Linked DNA regions of Halorhodospira halophila SL1. The protein of the gene in region 2 interacts with the protein of the main gene of each other region in a pairwise test. Links are inferred from orthologs where the notes say so. Each region holds a gene or a part of one and is shown on either strand. Other genes may lie near its edges.

Region 1 (5,600 bases), 1.5 Mb from region 2 along the record:
CGGCGGTGAGTTCGGCCTGCCGCGACCGGGTGTGCCGGCGCAACTGCGCCATGCCGGCGGCGTGGCCGAGGGAGACCGCCAGCCGCTCAGGGTCCGCCGGCAGGGTGTGGAAGTCGTAGAAGGCGCTGGCCAACAGGGCCTCTACGGCGTCCTGGTTGTGCCCGTCGGGCGGGTCGCACAGGGCGAGCCACTCCACGCCGGCCCCGCCGGCGAGAAAGCGCTGGCAGGCCTCGACGTTCTCCGCCGTCACCCGCACCAGCCCCACCGGCGGGTGCTCGCCGGTGAGCAGGCGCTCGATGGCCGACCAGTCCTCGACGGGGGTCAGGTCCCAGCCCGGTGGGGCTGCGCTCGGTTGCAGGGCTGGGGTGGTCTTGCCGGGGTGAACGCTGAGGGCGCTGCGCAGTCCCGCAACGGCACGGACGAGGGTCGGGGCTCCCATGCGATTGTCTCTCCTGGCAGGTGGTACGGAATGGACACACGGCTGAGCAGGTTCCGTGCCGTTTTGCCAGGGCATTGATTGGAATCGCGTTTTTCGGGGCAGGCGAGGGTCGGGGTGTTGCGTTGTCAAAACTGCCGACAGCCGCAGGGGTCGGGCAGCTGTGGCCGCGGCGTAGGAGGGCGGCATCAGGGGGTGTGTCTGTGGTGGCGACGCCTGCGCCGAAAGCAGATCAGATCAGGCGAGCGGCTGACAGTAGCCCAGAGGCTACAGAGATGATCACGACGCCGGCCCAGGGGGCGAGCAGGAAGGCGACAGCGACCCCAATCGGAATGACAGTGGCGAGGATGATAAGAACGATCGAGTACGCCATCCAGTGGAGGCGACGGTTATCGTTTGAATCGTCGTCGGCCTGCCGCTGCTCGAGGTTGATGGACTTCTCCTTGAGCTCAAGCCGCTTTTGCTCAAGTTCAAGCCGCCTATCCTGGGCGTCTAGCTGGCGTCGGCTCTCCTCGTGCCGGGACGCTTGCTCCGCTTTGACCATGTCGATGACTTCACGTCCGAGTCCGCTCTGGTACGTGTCAAGTCGTCTGAGGTCCTCGGCGGATGGGAGGGGCGAAACCGATACGGAGAGATCCGGCGAATCAGCGTCCGAACTCGCCAGCTCTCCGCGTCGGGCAGGTTCGGCATCGGGATCGTGACGTGACTCGCCATCCTCGGAGTCACGACTCATGGCCGAACTCTTTTTCCTTCTCCGCGACCTTGCGGCGCATAGCCTTCGCAACGCGCTCGGTGCCGCCACGTAGTACTTTCCGGTCCGCGGCGAAGCCGTCCCGTGCCCGCGTCACCTTTTCAACTTGGGCTACTGGGCGCGAGAGCGTTGTCCTCGCTTTGACCTGCTTGCGCTTCCTTGGGCGCAGGGAGATCGCTCGCGCGCCGCTGGAGAGCGACTTCTTGGAGCGGTTGGCGACACGAAACATAGCTGGGCCTCATCGGGAAAACGGTCCATCTATCCGTACGGTCAGGCTAGCACACCAGTGAGCTCGTTGAGTTCCAGCAGTTCGTCAATGCGGAGCCGGGACCTGGGGACAGTCGTGAGAAACCAGGACGTCCAGAGTTGTCTGGTCGCACCGGGTCGAGACGGTCTGACCTGCTGGTCCGTGGCGATCCGTGTCGGCGCGTCGGGTCTTCGCAGGCCCCAGCTGTCGCACTCATCATGCGACGCTCAGCGCCCTGCGAGAATCCTGCGAAACGTGACGCCACTTATCTCCACCCGGCGCCACTAGATGCGCCGTAACTATCTGAGGATAAATGGTGTACGTTGGTGATAGGTGGTGGAGCCGAGGGGAGTCGAACCCCTGACCTCGACAATGCGAATGTCGCGCTCTCCCAACTGAGCTACGGCCCCATCGATCAGTTGCGCACTCTACCACAAGCCGACGCCCTGCAAAACCCCGGCCGCCCCTTGCAACTGGCCGGCAGCGCTTGGAAACTCCTCTCCATGGATACCCTGACCCTGCCCCGGCCCGACGACTGGCACCTGCACCTGCGCGACGGTGCCCTCATGCAGGCCGTGGCCCCCCAGGCCGCGGCGGTCTTCTCGCGGGCGATCATCATGCCCAACCTGCAGCCGCCGGTGACCACGGTGGAGCAGGCGGCGGCCTACCGCCAGCGCATCCTCGGCGCGCTGCCGGCGGGCTCGACCTTCGAGCCGCTGATGACGCTCTACCTCACCGACAAGACCTCGCCCGAGGAGATCGTCCGTGCGGCGGCCAGCGGTTTCGTGCACGCCGTCAAGCTCTACCCGGCGGGGGCCACCACGCACTCGGATGCCGGCGTCACCGATCTGCTGCTCTGCTACGATGCCCTCGCCGCCATGGAGGAGCAGGGCCTGCCGCTGCTGATCCACGGCGAGCGCACGGGCCCGGAGCTGGATATCTTCGAGCGCGAGACGGCCTTCATCGACGATGTGCTCCAGCCGCTGCTCGACCGGCACCCGCGGCTGAAGGTGGTGCTCGAGCACGTCACCACCGCCGTCGGCGCCGAGCTGGTGACCGGCGACGACCCGCGTCTGGCCGGGACCTTCACACCGCAGCACCTGCTCTACAACCGCAACGATCTGCTCGTCGGCGGGCTCAAACCGCACTACTACTGCATGCCGATCCTCAAGCGCGAGGCCGACCGCGAGGCGCTGCTCGAGGCCGCCACCTCCGGCCACCCGCGGGTCTTCCTGGGCACCGACTCCGCCCCGCACCCCCGGGGGGCCAAGGAGTCGGCGTGTGGCTGTGCCGGCTGCTATACGGCGCCCATCGCGCTATCGCTCTACGCCGAGGCCTTCGAGGCGGCCGGTGCGCTGGAGCGGCTGGCCGATTTCGCCGGGCGCAACGGCCCGGCCTTCTACGGCCTGCCGGTCAACCCGGAGACGGTTACCCTGGAGCGGGCCCCGCTGGAGGTGCCGGCCAGCTACCCCGGCGGCGATGAGCCGGTGGTGCCCCTGCGCGCCGGCGAGAGCCTGGCCTGGCGGTTGCACCAACCCTAGGGTGGGTGGGATGAGCGCGCCGGAGTGGCGTTTTACGATGCCCGCCAGGCGGTGGCCGGAAGCGGGCCCCGCCGCGGATCTGCCGCAGAGGATGGAGACGCAATGAGCGACGAATCGGTTCAGCAGACCATTGCCCGCCAGGTGTCGGAGAACCCGATCCTGCTGTACATGAAGGGCAGCCCGGAGCAGCCCATGTGCGGCTTCTCGCAGCGGGCGGCCCAGGCCCTGGCCGGCTGCGGGCGGGAGTTCGCCTACGTGGATGTGCTCCAGGATGAGCGCATCCGTCAGGGGATCAAGGACTACGGCGACTGGCCGACCATCCCGCAGCTCTACATCGACGGCGAGCTGGTCGGCGGCTGCGATATCATCATGGAGATGTTCGACTCCGGCGAGCTGCAGCAGCTGGTCGACGCCGCCGGGGCGGGCGCCAGCGGCTGAGGGCCGGGCGGCTTGCTCGCGCTCACGGGGCGCCGTAGCATGCGGCACCCGAATCCAGTTACGGCAGCCCCATGACCGAGCAGAACCCCGCGCAGTCGTCCGCCGCGGACGAGCGTATTCAGAGCACCGAGATCCCCCCCCTGCGCACCCGTTTTCGGGCCTTCCTGCCGGTGGTGGTGGATGTGGAGACGGGCGGGCTGCAGGCCGAGACCGATGCCCTGCTGCAGATCGCGGCGGTGATCCTGCGCGCCGAGGAGGGCACCGGCCGGCTCTATCCGGCGGAGACGCACACCTGTCATGTCCAGCCTTTCGAGGGGGCACGCATCGACCCCAAGGCGCTGGAGCTCAACGGCATCGACCCCGAGCACCCACTGCGCATGGCGGTGCCCGAGCGCGACGCCCTGGGCAAGATGTTCAACCCGGTCCGGCAGGAGTTGCGTAACACCGGCTGCAATCGGGCGGTGCTGGTCGGCCACAACGCCTTCTTCGATCTGGCCTTCCTCAACGCCGCGGTGACGCGGACCGGCTTCAAGCGCAATCCCTTCCACCCCTTCTCCAGTTTCGACACCGCCACCCTGGGCGGGCTGGCTTACGGGCAGACGGTGCTGGCCAAGGCGGTGAAGGCCGCCGGCATCGAGTGGGACGCCAAGGAGGCCCACTCGGCGATCTACGACGCCGAGAAGACCGCCGAGCTCTTCTGCGCCATCGTCAACTGCTGGGACGCGCACTGCGGCCGTCCGTCCAGCTTCTAGCCGCCGGGATTCCAAGGGGTTGCGGTGCTTGCGCCGGGTCCCGTCGGCGGTTAGGTTAGACGTTTTTTCCCGGCTTCTAGAGCCGGTTCCATGCGGGTATGAAACGGTCCATGCAAGCCCTGATCCCCACCTACAACCGCCTGCCCGTCGCCTTCACCCGGGGTGAGGGGGCGTGGCTGTACGACGAGCAGGGTCACGCCTATCTCGACGGCGTGGCCGGTATCGCCGTGTGCGGGCTGGGCCACAGCCATCCGGCCATCGCCCGGGTGGTGGCCGAGCAGGCGCAGACCCTGGTGCACACCTCCAACCTCTACCGGGTGCCGCTGCAGGAACGCCTGGCCGAGCGCCTGTGCGCCGCCGCCGGGATGGGCGCGGCGTTTTTCTGCAACTCCGGGGCCGAGGCCAACGAGGCGGCCATCAAACTGGCCCGCCGGTATGCGGCCGGCCGCGGCATCACGGCGCCGCAGATCGTGGTGGCCGACGGCGCCTTCCACGGCCGGACCCTGGGGGCGCTGGCGGCCACCGGGAACCCGCAGGCCCACGAGGGGTTCGCGCCGCTGCCCGAGGGCTTCCTGCGTGTGCCCTACGGGGATGCCGACGCGGTGGCGGCCGTCGACGATCCGGCGGTCTGCGCCGTGCTGGTCGAGCCGATCCAGGGCGAGGGCGGGGTGCAGATCCCGCCGGCGGACTACCTGGCGCGGCTGCGCCGGCTCTGCGACGAGCGCGGCTGGCTGCTGATGCTCGACGAGGTGCAGACCGGCATGGGGCGGACCGGCACGCTGTTCGCCTTCGAGCAGGCCGGCATCCGCCCGGACGTCCTGGTGCTGGCCAAGGCCCTGGGCAACGGTCTGCCCATCGGCGCCTGCCTGGCCGCCGCCGAGCACGCCGAGATCCTTGGCCCCGGCAGCCACGGCACGACCTACGGCGGCAATCCGCTGGCCGCCCGGGCGGCGCTGGCGGTGCTCGACACCCTCGAGGGCGAGGACCTGCCGGCGGCCGCCGCCCGAGCCGGCGAGGCGCTGCGTGCCCGCCTGGCCGAGGGGCTGGCCGGTGTCGACGGGGTGCGGGAGATCCGCGGCCGCGGGCTGATGGTCGGCGTCGAGCTCGCCGTGGAGGCCAGCGCCCTGCCGCGCCAGGCCCTGGAGGCCGGACTGCTGATCAACGTGACCGCCGGCCGCGTGGTCCGGCTGGTCCCGCCGCTGACCCTGGACGATGATGAGATCCGCCAGCTCGCCGACGGCGTCGTCGACCTAGTGCGCCGCCACCTGGCCGGCGCCTGACCTGAACCGAACCAAGGAGGGCGTCCTGGATGCGCCACTTCCTCACCCTGCGTGACTGCTCCGTCGACGAGATCCACCAGCTGCTGCGCCGGGCCACGGAGCTGCGCGACATGCACCGTGCCGGGCATCTGCACCAGCCCCTGCAGGGCCGGGTG
Region 2 (5,593 bases):
CCGGGTCGGACGGGTTGAGGAGATCCGGCTCGATCCGGAGAGCCATCAGGCCGAGGTGCGGCTGCGCATTAACGAGCGCTTCGGGGCCATCCCGGCAGACAGCGCGGCGGCCATCTACACCGCCGGTCTGCTCGGCGAGCAGTACGTGGGGCTGGAGCCAGGCTGGGAGACCGAGCCCCTGAGTGACGGCGACCGGATCACCGAGACCCAGTCGGCGGTGGTCCTGGAGCGGATCATCGGGCAGTTCGTCACCAGCATGCAGGATTGAGCTCGCCACGCGCGACGGAGGCAGTAGAGATGTTCAAGGTGAATCGCTGGACTCGTTCACTGGCCGTGTCGATGGCCCTGTTGCTGGCGCTGGCCTTCGGTCAGGCAGTGGCCAAGCCGGATCCGCGCCAAGTTGTGCAGGAGGTTACCGACGAGGTCATGCGGGTGCTTGAGGAGCACGGCGAGGAGATCGCCGGCGATCCGGTGGCGCTCTACGACAAGCTGGCACCGGTGGTCGAGCCGCACATCGATTACGATCGGATCGGGGCGCGGATCCTCGGTCCCCACTGGCGCGACGCCGACGGGGAGACCCGCGACCGCTTCGTGACCGAGTTCCAGCGCAGCCTGCTGCGTACCTACGCGTCGAGCATGGAGGATTACGAGGGATTCGATGTCCGCATCCTCGGTAGCCGGCAGCGCGATGGCGGGGTCCAGGTCGGTATGGAAGTGGGTTCCGGTGACAGTCGGGCGCGGATCCTGTACCGCCTGGAGGAGAGCGATGACGCCTGGAAGCTGGTGGACGTCACCGCCGAGGGGGTCAGCCTGATCCACAACTACCGCGAAGATTTCCGCTCGCGCTTGCGGGGCAAGGACCTCAAGACCGTGATCGACGAGATGGCAGAGCGCAACCGGGAGATCGGCTTCGAATGACCCGCGCGGCCCTCGAGAACGGGGTCGACGGGCGCTGGCGAGTCACCGGGCGGCTGGAGCTCGACACCGTGGGTGCCTTGTGGCCGCAGGGCACGGCGCTGTTCACCGCCGAAGGCGGGGTCTGCGAAATCGACCTGGCCGGTGTCGAGCGGACCGACAGCGCCGGTGTGGCCCTCCTGATCGATTGGACGCGGCAGGCCCGGGCCCACGGCGGGCGGCTGTGCCTCTGCCACGTCCCGCAGCAGTTGCTGGCCATCGTGCATGCCAGTGGTGCGGAGGGGGTGCTTGAAATCGCCGACGAGCCGGCCTGAATCGGCTATAATCGTCCGCCCTCGCGGGGAGCCCGCGGTCCGTGTCCGGAGGGGATCGCCCCATGATGCAGCCACAAGAGATTGAACGCCTGGTCCAGGATCAGCTCAGCGACGCCCGGGTGGAGGTGAGCGGGGACGGCCGCCACTTCCGTGCCTTTATCGTCAGCCCCGACTTCCAGGGGCTGTCGCGTATCGAGCGCCACCGCCTGGTCAATCGGGCCCTGCGCGCCCACATTGATGACGACACCCTACACGCCATCTCCATGCGGACCCTGACGCCTCCGGAGCACGAGCAACAGCAGAAGGCGGGGTAGGCCGATGGAGCGACTGCTCATCCGGGGCGGTAACCCCCTGCGTGGCGATATCCGTATCTCCGGGGCCAAGAATGCGGCCCTGCCGGTCATGGCGGCGACCCTGCTGGCCGACGGCCCGACCACCGTCGGCAACATCCCGCATCTCCACGACGTAACCACCACCATGGAGCTGCTCGGGCGCATGGGGGTGGAGCTCACCGTGCACGAGGGTATGGAGGTCGAGGTCAACACCGCGACCATCCACAGCTTCCGGGCGCCCTACGAATTGGTGAAGACCATGCGCGCCTCGATCCTGGTGCTCGGGCCGCTGCTGGCGCGCTTCGGCCAGGCCGAGGTGTCGCTGCCCGGGGGCTGCGCCATCGGCTCGCGGCCGGTCAACATCCACGTGGACGGGTTGCGGGCCATGGGCGCCGAGATCGAGGTCCGCGACGGGTACATCAAGGGCCGCGCCGACCGGCTCCAGGGGGCGCACATCCGCATGGATGTCTCGACGGTGACCGGAACCGAAAACCTGATGATGGCGGCCGCCCTGGCGCGCGGAACCACGGTACTCGAGAATGCCGCCCGCGAGCCCGAGGTCATCAATCTGGCCGACTGCATCAACGCCATGGGGGGGCACGTCCAGGGGGCCGGCACCTCGACGATCACCATCGAGGGGGTCGACACGCTGCGCGGCGTTCACCATCGAGTGCTGCCCGATCGCATTGAGACCGGCACCTACCTGGTCGCTGCGGCCATGACCGGGGGAGAGGTGCGGCTCAAGGACACGGCGCCGGAGCTGGTCGAGTCGGTGCTCGGCAAGCTGCGCGAGAGCGGGGCAGAGGTGAGCGCCGGTCGCGACTGGGTGACCCTGCGCATGGAGGGCCGCCCGCGCGCCGTGGACCTGGAGACGGCGCCGTACCCGGGCTTCCCCACGGACATGCAGGCCCAGTTCTGTGCCCTGAACGCCATCTCCACCGGGGAGGGGACGGTGACCGAGACCGTCTTCGAGAACCGGTTCATGCACTGCCTGGAGATGCAGCGCATGGGTGCCGACATCCAGATCGAAGGGGCCCGGGCGCGCATCCGCGGCGTCGAGAAGCTGACCGCGGCGCCGGTGATCGCCACCGATCTGCGCGCCTCGGCGAGTCTGGTGCTGGCCGGGCTGGTGGCCGAGGGTGAGACCCGGGTGGACCGGATCTACCACATCGACCGCGGCTACGAGTGCATCGAGGAGAAGCTCGCCCAGCTCGGTGCCGATATCCAGCGCGTCCCCGACTGACGACGGAGACCGATCGAATACCATGAGCCGAACCCTGACCCTGGCCCTGTCCAAGGGGCGCATCCTGGAAGAGACCCTGCCGCTGCTGGCGCGCTGCGGGATTGAGCCCGCCGAGGATCCGGACGCCAGCCGCAAGCTGATCATCGGTACCAACCGCGAGGACGTCCGGCTGCTGGTCGTGCGCGCCTCGGACGTGCCGACCTACGTCGAGCACGGCGGCGCCGACCTCGGTGTGGCCGGTCGGGACGTGCTCCTGGAGCACGGCGGCGATGGTCTCTACGACCCGGTGGATCTGGGGATCGCCCGGTGCCGGCTGATGGTGGCCGGACCGCCGGACGGACCGCCGCCCGGGCGCCGCCCGCGCGTGGCGACCAAGTTCGTACATCTGGCCCGGCAACACTTCGCTGCGCAGGGCCGGCAGGCCGAGATCATCAAGCTCTACGGCTCTATGGAGCTGGCGCCGCTGGTCGGCATGGCCGATCTCATCGTGGACCTGGTCGACACCGGGAACACCCTGCGCGCCAACGGGCTTGCGCCGCTCGAGGAGATCATGCCGATCAGCTCGCGGCTGGTCGTCAACAAGGCCTCCCTGAAGACCAGCCCCGACCGTCTGGGGACGCTGATCGACGATCTGGCGGCGGCGGCGCGCGCCAAGGACACCAGTTAGCTTTATCGCGAGAGGAAAGCATGGTCGACATCAAGCGGCTGAGCACCACACAACCCGATTTCTGGGACAGCCTGGACGCCCTGACGAGCTGGGGGAGCCACCCGGGCGCCTCCATTGAGCAGCGCGTCGCCGAGGTGGTCGAGGGGGTTCGCACCGGCGGTGATGCGGCCCTGCTGGATTACACGCGGCGTTTCGACGGCCGCGAGGCCGATTCGGTGGCCGCGCTGGAGATCCCGACCGAGCAGGTGGTCGCGGCCCACGAACAGATCGCCCCGGAGATGCGCGAGGCGCTGGAGCAGGCGGCCGCGCGGATCCGCGACTACGCGCAGCGTCAGCGCCTGGAGTCCTGGGAGTACCAGGACGCCGACGGTAACCGCCTCGGGCAGCAGGTCACCGCCCTCGACCGGGTCGGGGTCTACGTCCCCGGCGGCAAGGCCGCCTATCCCTCATCGGTGCTGATGAACGCCGTGCCGGCCCGGGTGGCCGGCGTGCAGGAGATCATCATGACCGTCCCGGCCCCCGGGGGGGAGCTCTCACCACTGGTGCTGGCCGCTGCCCATGTGGCGGGCGTGGATCGCATCTTCACCTTGGGCGGGGCGCAGGCGGTGGCGGCCCTGGCCTACGGGACCGAGACCGTACCCGCCGTGGACAAGATCGTCGGCCCCGGTAACGCCTATGTTGCCGAGGCCAAGCGCCGCGTCTACGGGGTGGTGGGCATCGACATGATCGCCGGCCCCTCCGAGGTGCTGGTCATCAGCGACGGCCAGGCCGATCCCGAGTGGATCGCCATGGACCTGTTCTCCCAGGCCGAGCACGACGAGGAGGCGCAGGCCCTGCTGGTCTGCCCGGACTTCGTCTTCCTCGATCAGGTCCAGGCGGCCATGGAGCGCCTGCTGCCGGATATGGAGCGTTCGGAGATCATCCGCACCTCGCTGGCGGAGCGGGGGGCGTTGATCTGTGTCCGCGATCTGGAAGAGGCGCAGCAGGTGGCCAACTATGTCGCTCCGGAACACCTGGAGCTCTCCGTGGCCGAGCCCGATCGACTGGCCGAGGGCATCCGTCACGCCGGGGCGATCTTCCTCGGCCATTACAGCGCCGAGTCACTGGGTGATTACTGTGCCGGCCCCAACCACACGCTGCCGACGTCGCGGACCGCGCGGTTCGCATCGCCGTTGGGTGTCTACGACTTCCAGAAGCGTTCCACCACGCTGGCCTGCTCACCCGCCGGCGCCGCAGCACTGGCCGGGACCGCCGCGGTGATGGCACGGGGCGAGGGACTGACCGCCCATGCCCGCTCAGCGGAGTACCGCGGCCAGGGGGAGGAGCGCAGCGGTGACTGAGGTCGAGGCGCGGGTCGCCCGCTGGGTGCGGCCACAGGTGCAGGCCCTGGAGGCCTATCAGGTGGCCGAGCCGGGCAAGGCCATCAAGCTCGATGCCATGGAGAGCCCATGGGCCTGGCCCGGGGCCCTGGAAGAGGCCTGGCTGGAGCGCATGCGTTCGGTGTCCGTGAACCGCTATCCGGACCCGGCGGCCCGGCGGCTCAAGCCCCTGCTGCGCGAGGGGTTGGGGGTCCCCGAGGGGGCAGAGCTGTTGCTCGGCAACGGCTCCGATGAGCTCATCCAGCTCATCGATCTGGCCGTGGCTGGCAGTGGGCGCACGGTGATGGCCCCGGGGCCGAGTTTTGCCATGTACCGGATCATCGCCGAGTATACCGGCGCCGAATACGTCGAGGTGCCGCTCGATGCGGAGTTCGGGCTGGATCTCGCCGCCACCCGGGAGGCGGTGTCGGCGTACAACCCGGCGGTCACCTACCTGGCGCACCCGAACAACCCCACCGGCAATGGCCTCGATCTGGACGCCGTGGCGGAGCTGGTGGCGCAGAGCGACGGCCTGGTGGTAGTCGATGAGGCCTACGCCCCCTACGCCGACAGCAGCTTCCTGCCGCGGGTGCTGGAGTTCCCCAACTGCCTGGTGCTGCGCACGCTCTCTAAGGTCGGTCTGGCGGGCCTGCGGGTCGGGGTGCTGATCGGCCATCCGGCCTGGATCGACCAGCTGGAGAAGTGTCGCCTGCCCTACAACCTGGGCAGCCTGGCCCAGGCCAGTGCGGCATTCGCCGTCGAGC

What was found.
Region 1: the proteins of HHAL_RS10685 (region 2) and grxD interact in binary tests that used the Escherichia coli proteins (3 or more experiments, as listed by UniProt). The link is inferred for Halorhodospira halophila SL1 from one-to-one orthologs.

What each region holds. Positions count from the first base shown.
Region 1 is NC_008789.1:812,547-818,146, reverse strand. What follows is about bases 1,822-4,745. They hold grxD (Grx4 family monothiol glutaredoxin), read left to right. Parts: upstream 1,822-3,077; coding sequence 3,078-3,413; downstream 3,414-4,745. Other genes in these bases: HHAL_RS03740 (aspartate aminotransferase family protein), read left to right, coding at 4,276-4,745; rnt (ribonuclease T), read left to right, coding at 3,485-4,165; pyrC (dihydroorotase), read left to right, coding at 1,938-2,975. In the rest of the region: HHAL_RS03775 (sigma-54 dependent transcriptional regulator), read right to left, coding at 1-439; HHAL_RS12895 (DUF2335 domain-containing protein), read right to left, coding at 669-1,169; HHAL_RS03765 (hypothetical protein), read right to left, coding at 1,159-1,416; more of HHAL_RS03740, read left to right, coding at 4,746-5,445; argF (ornithine carbamoyltransferase), read left to right, coding at 5,475-5,600. UniProt on the Escherichia coli protein: Monothiol glutaredoxin involved in the biogenesis of iron-sulfur clusters.
Region 2 is NC_008789.1:2,316,398-2,321,990, reverse strand. The notes cover bases 1-2,917. They hold HHAL_RS10685 (BolA family protein), read left to right. Parts: upstream 1-1,291; coding sequence 1,292-1,543; downstream 1,544-2,917. Other genes in these bases: hisG (ATP phosphoribosyltransferase), read left to right, coding at 2,827-2,917; murA (UDP-N-acetylglucosamine 1-carboxyvinyltransferase), read left to right, coding at 1,548-2,804; HHAL_RS12765 (STAS domain-containing protein), read left to right, coding at 915-1,229; HHAL_RS10695 (MlaC/ttg2D family ABC transporter substrate-binding protein), read left to right, coding at 298-918; mlaD (outer membrane lipid asymmetry maintenance protein MlaD), read left to right, coding at 1-268. Also shown: more of hisG, read left to right, coding at 2,918-3,471; hisD (histidinol dehydrogenase), read left to right, coding at 3,492-4,811; hisC (histidinol-phosphate transaminase), read left to right, coding at 4,804-5,593. UniProt on the Escherichia coli protein: Involved in cell resistance against acid stress.